4 regions of the Streptococcus sp. 4094 genome follow, and region 2 is predicted to be linked to each of the others. Evidence: predicted binding sites of a transcription regulator. Region 2 holds the regulator's gene; each other region holds the start of a gene.
What was found. Region 2 encodes Rex, which represses fermentation and respiration genes when NADH is low (regulators of the CRP and FNR family bind a similar motif). Its sites were predicted from a motif close to TTGTGAANTANTTCACAA; they were not measured.
Positions count from the first base shown of each region.

Region 1: the regulator Rex is predicted to act here: its motif matches at 1,268-1,285, upstream of HT721_RS03365 (iron-containing alcohol dehydrogenase).
Region 3: the regulator Rex is predicted to act here: its motif matches at 1,066-1,083, upstream of HT721_RS09525 (zinc-dependent alcohol dehydrogenase family protein).
Region 4: the regulator Rex is predicted to act here: its motif matches at 913-930, upstream of HT721_RS02670 (formate/nitrite transporter family protein).

Region 1 covers NZ_VMMI01000011.1:34,871-37,080, forward strand. Annotated here, with positions in the region: gene HT721_RS03365 (iron-containing alcohol dehydrogenase) at 42-1,193, opposite strand.
Region 2 covers NZ_VMMI01000005.1:2,854-5,063, reverse strand. Annotated here, with positions in the region: gene radC (DNA repair protein RadC) at 1-241, shown strand, start outside; gene HT721_RS00725 (gamma-glutamyl-gamma-aminobutyrate hydrolase family protein) at 238-927, opposite strand; gene HT721_RS00720 (redox-sensing transcriptional repressor Rex) at 945-1,586, opposite strand; gene HT721_RS00715 (DUF4649 family protein) at 1,669-1,884, opposite strand; gene HT721_RS00710 (DUF1831 domain-containing protein) at 1,892-2,210, opposite strand, start outside.
Region 3 covers NZ_VMMI01000045.1:30,512-32,721, forward strand. Annotated here, with positions in the region: gene HT721_RS09525 (zinc-dependent alcohol dehydrogenase family protein) at 1-988, opposite strand, end outside; gene nagA (N-acetylglucosamine-6-phosphate deacetylase) at 1,151-2,210, opposite strand, start outside.
Region 4 covers NZ_VMMI01000008.1:186,048-188,257, reverse strand. Annotated here, with positions in the region: gene gyrA (DNA gyrase subunit A) at 1-71, shown strand, start outside; gene srtA (sortase SrtA) at 71-814, shown strand; gene HT721_RS02670 (formate/nitrite transporter family protein) at 954-1,751, shown strand; gene HT721_RS02665 (O-acetylhomoserine aminocarboxypropyltransferase/cysteine synthase family protein) at 1,899-2,210, shown strand, end outside.

The DNA of each region.
Region 1 (2,210 bases), on a different contig from region 2:
ATAATTAGAGGTGAATTGTCACATTGTCGTCAAATCTCTTGCTAAAACAACTCTTTATAAAAAGCAATCGTTTCTTCTAAGGTTGGCATAAATGGATTTCCTGGTGCGCAGGCATCAATCAAGGCGTTCTTAGAAAGGTATTCAAAGTCGAAATCTTTTTCTTCAATACCAAGTTCAGTCAATTTCTTAGGAATACCTACTGTCTCAGAAAGCTTCTCAATCTCAGCAATTGCATAATCGGCACATTCTTGATCTGATTTACCTTCTACATGAAGGCCCAAGGCTTTAGCAACATTGCGAAAAGCTTCTGGTACACGTTTAGCATTTTCACGTTCTATAACTGGTAGTAGCATGGCACAGCACACGCCATGAGGCAAGTTATATACTGCGCCGAGTTGGTGAGCCATTGAGTGAACATACCCCAGACCTGCATTGTTAAAACTCATACCACCAAGGAAGATGGCATTGACCATACCTTCACGCGCTTCAATATCGTGTCCATTTGCTACAGCGCGAGGAAGGTATTCCTTGATAAGTTCAATAGCACCAATAGACAGTTTCTTGGTCACATCATAAGCACCAGGTGTTACCAAAGCTTCAACTGCGTGGGTCAGAGCATCCATACCTGTCGCTGCAGTCAAAGCTTGAGGTTTTGAAATCATCAATTCAGGGTCATTGATAGAGATAAGAGCAAGGCTATTCTTGTCAACCATTACCATCTTAACCTTGCGTTCTTCATCGGTAATCACATAGTTAATGGTAATTTCTGCTGATGTACCTGCAGTAGTATTGATAGCTACAACAGGAAGGCCTTTTTTAGCAGACTTATGAAGCCCTTCATAATCCTGTGGTTTTCCACCATTTGTAGCCATGATAGAGATACAACTAGCTGCATCCTGTGGAGACCCCCCACCAAGACTGATGATAAAATCACATCCATGTTCTTCCAAAGCAGCTACCCCATCTGTGACATTCTTACAAGTAGGGTTTGGCTCCACATCGCTAAAGATGACATATTCGATTCCTTCTGTATCCAGTGGTTTTAAAACCTTAGGTAAAATGTCACTTCCTTCGATGAACTTATCTGTCACCAAAAGTGCCTTTTTATAGCCAAGTTCCTTGATATAAGGACCCACTTCATTTACAACACCTTTACCAATAAGGTTGACTGCCGGAACATAAAATGTAGCCATATAATTTTCCTCCTGCGCCTTCGCGCTATCTATTTAACATCATTATATTACTTTTTGTATTCGTTTTCAATTATTTGTGAATTATTTAACAAATCTTTTTAAAAGGAGTGGATTTTGACTATTATTTATGAGATCCTTTTCCATCAGCAAACAAAACAAGTAGAACAGATTTTGAAATTATAATATACGAGGGCTTGCGAAAACCCTCTGTCTTCGCCCCTCAATTTAATAAAGGAAGTGTTACATATGCCAGAAACTTTACTTACAGTATTTCTAGCTTCGTTGCTTATCAACGTACTATATGAGCTTTTAAAGCCGTGGACAAAGAAACGAAACAAGTAATGGGTAATCCTTTAAGAGAGTAACAAAAAACATCATTACAGTGAACCGCACTCCAATAGTTCAAGCATTAAGCAATGTTGATGATCTGAATGTAGTGTGGTATAATATTTTTGTCATCGGTTACCGATTACGTTCCTATGGGTTCGTGAGAGGAGGTGAAACTAATGAGCCTTATCATAGAGCTCGCTCTTACTATTATAGCGGATGTTATAGCTGGAATTATCTTGTATTTCGTCTGCAGATGGCTAGATAGTAAGTAGTAGACCGAGTGACTAGCCTATCAACACCCGTTAAATCGCTAAGATACGTCAAAAAAGCCCTTAACTATGGCAGTAGTTAGGGGCTTTGGTGTTCTAATGAACCTTATCAATTAACTATATTCTAGCATATAAGTCCTAATATTTCAAGCATTAAGCAATGTTGATGATATAAATTTAATGTGATATACTATTTTTGTCATCGGTTACCGATTACGTTCCTTACGGTTCGTGAGAGGAGGTGAAACTAATGAACCTTGCCCCAGAGCTCGTTCTTACTATTGTAGCGGACGTCATAGCAGGAATTATCTTGTATTTCGTCTGCAAATGGCTAGATGGTAAGAAGTAGACCGAATGACTAGCCTGTAAACACCCGTTAAATCGCTAAGATACGTCAAAAAATCCCTTAACTACTGCA
Region 2 (2,210 bases):
AGCTACTCGTAGTATTGCTGAACCACGTGAGATTCTTCACTATGCTATCAAGCATATGGCGACTTCTCTCATCTTGGTCCACAATCATCCTTCGGGAGCGGTAGCCCCTAGCCGAAATGATGATCATGTCACTAAACTTGTTAAAGAAGCCTGCGACCTGATGGGAATTGTCCTCTTGGACCATTTGATTGTCTCATATTCTAGTTACTTTAGTTACCGTGAAAAAACAGATTTAATCTAAAGTTCATTAACGACATAGTCAAAGAGGTTTTTATCTTTGGGACGATTTTCAAAAAGAAACTCTGGATGCCATTGGACACCGAGAAAGGCGACATCATCCGTACTCATAACAGCTTCTATAATACCATCTTTAGGATCATGAGCCGCAATCTTTAAATTTGGTGCTAAATCCTTGATGCTCTGGTGGTGGAAGGAGTTGATATGGGAGATTTCTCCATAGATTTCTCGAAGAACTGTATCAGGTTCTGTCACCAAGCGTTGGGTTGTGTACTCGGCGGAACAATCCTGCCAGTGATCTTCGATATCTTGGTACAAAGTTCCACCCATGGCAACGTTAAAGAGTTGAGTCCCACGACAGACAGAGAAAATCGGCTTTTGCTGTTTGATAGCTTCCTTGATGAGGGCTAGTTCGAATATATCTCTTTGAAGGTGGTAGTCATCGCTATCAATGGTTTTTGGTTCACCATAGAATTTTGGATCAACATTTTGCCCACCTGTCAAGATGAGCTTGTCAATCATACTGATATAGTGGCAGGCCATTTCTTGATCACCAATCGGTAGGATGATGGGAATCCCTCCAGCGTCTTTAACGCCTTCAACAAAGCCTTTTGCTGCGTAGCTCATCATGATGTCATCATCAGGATGAGTTTTTTCGTTTCCTGTAATCCCTATAACTGGTTTTTTCATAAAATGATTTTCGCTTTCTAATCCTCTTTTCGCATGAAATAGAGGAGTGTTTGGAGTTCACTTGTCAAATCGACATACTGAACGACCACATCTTTTGGTAAATGCAGATGGACTGGTGAAAAACTAAGAATTCCTTTCACGCCAGCATCAACCAAGAGATTGGCAACCTCTTGTGACTTAACGCTGGGAACGGTCAGGATAGCAGTCTTCACATCAGCATCCTTGATTTTATCCTTGATTTGAGAAATCCCGTAAATAGGAATTCCATCAGGAGTTTGGGTTCCGACTTCGGGATGGTCATCTAGGTCAAAGGCCATGATAATCTTCATCTTGTTACGCTCGTGGAAGCGGTAGTGGAGAAGGGCATGGCCCATATTTCCAATACCAACCAGCATGACATTGGTAATAGAGTTATCATTGAGCAAATCGGCAAAAAATGTCATCAGTTTTTTGACATCATATCCAAATCCACGCCGACCTAGTTCACCAAAATAGGAAAAATCACGACGTACGGTCGCTGAATCAATCCCAATGGCCTCTGCAATTTGCTTAGAGTTGGCACGTTCAATCTTTTCTGCATGAAATCTCTTAAAAATTCGATAGTAGAGAGAGAGTCTTTTTGCTGTAGCTTTTGGAATAGCAGACTGTTTATCTTTCACAAAATCACAACCTTTCTATTCTTCTATTTTATAGAAACATTGTGAAAAAATCAACAAAAACAAGAAAAAACTAAGAAAAATCTTAGTTTTGTTGTAAAAAATCTGCATGTGATAGAAAACGGTAGAGGTCTCCGACCAGTCCTTGGTAAACTTCCTGTCCTTTAAAGGTCAAAGAAGTTACATAAAGTGTATCTGGCAGAGTCACACATCCTGACAGAGCTAGCATGAGAGCCTCGTAATCCTCATACTTGAGAGTGCGCTCTACATGATAGCTGTCCTTATAGGTCAGTTCAAACATTTTGGCTCTATCTTTCCGATTTTGTAAAGACACCACGTTCTACCAAGCTATCCATGAGGAAATAGAATTTTTCCTGATGAATGTGGTGGTCTTCTGATTTGAAAATATCAACTAGACGTAGCCCAAACTTGTCAGTGATATTGATTTTAGCACCTGTAAGTTCCTTGTTAATGATGATTTTGAGTTGGAAGCCTTCACCGCTGTTTGGCACTTTTTCAAGTAGGCGAGTCAATTCATAGTTACCAACCTTAGTCTCAAAAAAGGTGTTGTCCTTAAGGGTGAATTTTTTAACAGAAGGGCTAAGAGTGTAGTCGTAACGACAATTT
Region 3 (2,210 bases), on a different contig from region 2:
CATAGGCTTTTTCAATTTCACTGAGTTTGAAATAGTGAGTTACCAATTTTTCTGGTTCAATCTTATGACTTTCAAGTGCTTTCAACAATTGTGGAGTTGTATTTGTAGATACCAAACCAGTTGTTACATTGATGTTGCGAATCCAAAGTTTGTCTAAATCAAATTCAACTGGTTTACCATGTACACCACAGTTGGCAACTGTTCCGTCTACACCAATAATCTTTTGACAGAAATCAAATGTTGCAGGAATACCAACAGCTTCGATAGCGACATCTACACCACGGCCATCTGTCAAATCATAAATTTCTTTAATGGCTTTTTCAGGGTCTGAAGAATTAACCTTGTGAGTCGCACCAAATGATACAGCAGTTTCCAAGCGGTTATCGTCTAAGTCCACCATAATCAATTTAGCTGGTGAGTAGAATTGAGCTGTTAAAAGAGCAGCCAATCCAACTGGACCTGAACCAATAATGGCTACGCTGCAACCAGGTTCTACTTCCCCTTTCAAGACACCAATTTCATATCCAGTAGGTAGAATGTCTGATAGCATAACCAAGGCTTCATCTGACAAGTCTTCTGGAGTGTGGTAAAGAGTATTATCTGCATGAGGGACACGTAGATATTCAGCCTGCATACCATCAATTAAGTGACCGAAAATCCAGCCCCCTTCGTCTTCACAGTGGGCATAAATTCCTTTTTTACAGTAGTAGCATTTACCACAGGCACAGACACAAGAAATCAAGACCTTGTCGCCTTTTTTGAAGTTAGAAACTCCTTCCCCAACTTCTTCAACAATCCCAATCCCTTCGTGACCAAGAATGGTACCACTTTGGCAAGCAGGAACATCCCCTTTGATAATATGGAGGTCTGTTCCACAAATAGTGGTTTTTACGATACGCACAATAGCGTCTGTTGGCTTACGAATAACTGGTTTGTCTACATCAACAAAAGAAGCAAGTCCTGGTTTAACATAAGTATAGGCTTTCATAAAGCACTCCTCCGTTTTTTTATTTGTACTATTTATAATATAATTGTAAACCTTTTCATTTGCTTGTTCAAGATTTTTTGTGATATTTTTAACTTTTTCATTTACCGGTAAAGTAATATAGATAAAAAAGCAGAAGCTAGTCTCTAACTTCTGCCTTCTCTCTTATGCTTGATAACGTTTCACACCGTCTAGGTAGGTTGCTACCAATTCCAAATCTTTATCTAGTACGATAAAGTCAGCATCGTAGCCTTCACGGATTTGACCACAGACATCATCGATGTGAACGGATTTTGCTGGGTTGAGGCTGGCCATCATGACCGCTTCGTGTGGATTTGCAATACCCCACTCGACTACATTTCTCATACCATCTTTAAGTTTGAGGATAGAACCTGCCAAATTACCAGTAGATTTGAGACGTGCAGTTCCATTTGCTACTACAACAGGGAATTCTCCCAACATATAGTCACCGTCTTCAAGCCCACCAGCTGTCATACAGTCCGTAATAAGAGCGATGTTTTCTGTCCCCTTTTGCTTAAGTAAAATCTCACAAGCTTTTGGATCTACGTGATAACCATCACAAATCAATTCTGCGTAAGTATGTGGGAGCTCATACATAGCTCCTACCATACCGAGTTCGCGGTGTGTTAAACCACGCATCCCATTATAGGCATGTACCCATACACTAGCTCCAGCATCAACTGCCTTCTTAGCTTGTTCAAATGTCGCATCTGAGTGTCCAAGTGCAACTGTCACACCTTCACCTGTAATAGTACGTACAAAATCTTCCACCCCATCACGTTCTGGTGCAATAGCGATCTTATTTAGCATCCCTTTTGCAGCATCCTGCCAAGAATGAAACTCCTCAACACCCGGGTCTCTCATATAAGTTGGATTTTGTGCCCCCTTAAAAGTTTCTGTGAAATATGGACCTTCATAATAAATCCCACGAATCTTAGCACCTGTTGCTTCTTTATAATGGTTTCCAAGATTTTCAGTGACTGCAAGCAATTGCTCATAAGTGGCTGTTAAAGTTGTGGGCAAGAAACTGGTAACACCGGTACTAAGAAGTCCTTCACTCATAGTATGCAATGTCCCTTCAATGTTGTTGTCCATCACATCTACACCTGCATATCCATGAATATGAGTATCCACAAGACCTGGTGCAATGCTATAACCTGTATAGTCAATCACCTCTGCTCCTTCAGGAATTTGCTCTACATGT
Region 4 (2,210 bases), on a different contig from region 2:
CCTTTACAACGGTTGCAGCGGCAGAAAAAGAAGAAGTTGGGACAGAAAACGAAACAGAAGGTGAAGCATAATGTCTCAAAAAAATAATAAAAAGAAAAACAAGCGAAAAAATCTGCTGACAAATATCCTAGCAGGATTTCTGATAGTACTGTCACTGGTTTTGATTTTTAATGCGCAAATTCGAAATATTTTCATGGTCTGGAATACCAATAAGTATCAAGTTAGCCAGGTATCAAAAGAAAAAATAGAAGAAAATCAGGATACAGAAGGAAATTTTGATTTTGATTCGGTCAAAGCGATCTCTTCGGAAGCTGTTCTAGCTTCTCAATGGGATGCTCAAAAATTACCAGTTATTGGGGGAATTGCAATTCCTGAATTGGAAATGAATTTGCCGATTTTTAAAGGACTTGATAATGTTAATCTCTTCTACGGCGCTGGTACAATGAAACGCGAGCAAGTAATGGGAGAAGGAAATTATAGTCTAGCTAGTCACCATATCTTTGGTGTTGATAATGCTAATAAAATGTTATTTTCTCCTTTAGATAACGCTAAAAATGGTATGAAGATTTATCTAACCGATAAAAATAAAGTTTATACCTATGAAATCCGTGAAGTCAAACGTGTGACACCGGATCGTGTTGATGAAGTTGATGATAGAGATGGGGTCAATGAAATCACATTAGTAACCTGTGAAGACCTTGCTGCTACAGAACGTATTATTGTAAAAGGTGATTTGAAAGAAACAAAAGATTATTCACAAACATCTGATGAAATCCTAACAGCTTTCAATCAACCATATAAACAATTTTATTAGTACAAATCAGTGAAATCTAGAATTTCACTGATTTTTTTTAGATTTTCATAAAAATAAACTTTTATGAAATACAGAAAACGCTTCCTAAAATCTAAAGTTTGTGATATAATTATCAAGAAAAAAGATTTAGGAGTTTATTATGGTTTCTTCAGAATTTATCTCAAAGATTGAATTTGCTTGCAAGAAGAAAGAAAGTCTTTATAGTCAAAGCAAATTTAAGTATGCGATTCGTTCTATGTTCGCAGGTGCATTTTTAACCTTCAGTACTGCTGCAGGTGCAGTTGGGGCTGACTTGATTAATAAAATCGCACCAGGTAGTGGACGCTTCCTCTTCCCATTTGTCTTTGCTTGGGGCTTGGCCTACATTGTTTTTTTGAATGCCGAGTTGGTAACATCAAACATGATGTTCTTGACTGCAGGTAGTTTCTTGAAAAAAATCTCTTGGAGAAAAACAGCTGAGATTTTACTATACTGTACCTTGTTCAACCTTATCGGAGCCTTGATAGCAGGGTGGGGCTTTGCTCATTCAGCAGCCTATGCACATCTGACTCACGATAGTTTCATCTCAGGGGTTGTTGAGATGAAGTTAGGCCGCTCAAATGAATTGATCTTGCTTGAGGCGATTTTGGCAAATATTTTCGTAAATATTGCGATTCTTTCATTTGTTTTGGTCAAAGATGGTGGTGCCAAACTTTGGCTTGTTTTGTCAGCTATTTACATGTTTGTATTCTTAACAAACGAGCACATTGCTGCAAACTTTGCTTCTTTCGCGATTGTGAAATTCAGTGTTGCTGCGGATTCAATTGCTAACTTCGGTGTTGGAAATATGCTTCGCCACTGGGGTGTAACCTTCATCGGAAACTTTATCGGAGGAGGCTTCTTGATGGGTCTTCCATATGCCTTCCTCAATAAAAATGAAGATACTTATGTAGATTAAGAAAATGAGCACGATTGATTCGTGCTTTTTTCATTTTAAAAATAGAGTAATAGCTATTTCTTATATCAAAATATAGAAAACTAATATTGGTCAACTATACCTTAAGGTGCTACAATATCTTTAATCAAACTATTGGGAGGTCGTTTTATGACTCGTGATTTTAAATTTGAAACCTTACAACTACATGCTGGGCAAGTAGTGGATCCAGCAACTAAGTCTCGTGCAGTGCCGATTTATCAAACAACATCCTTTGTTTTTGATGACACGCAGGAAGGTGCCGATTTGTTTGCCTTGAGAAAGCCAGGTAATATCTATACTCGTATTACAAATCCTACAACGGCTGCTTTTGAAGAAAGAATTGCTGCTCTTGAAGGCGGTGTTGGAGCGCTAGCAACAGCATCAGGTATGGCTGCAGTGACTTATACAATTTTGGCGCTTGCCCATGCTGGTGACCATCTA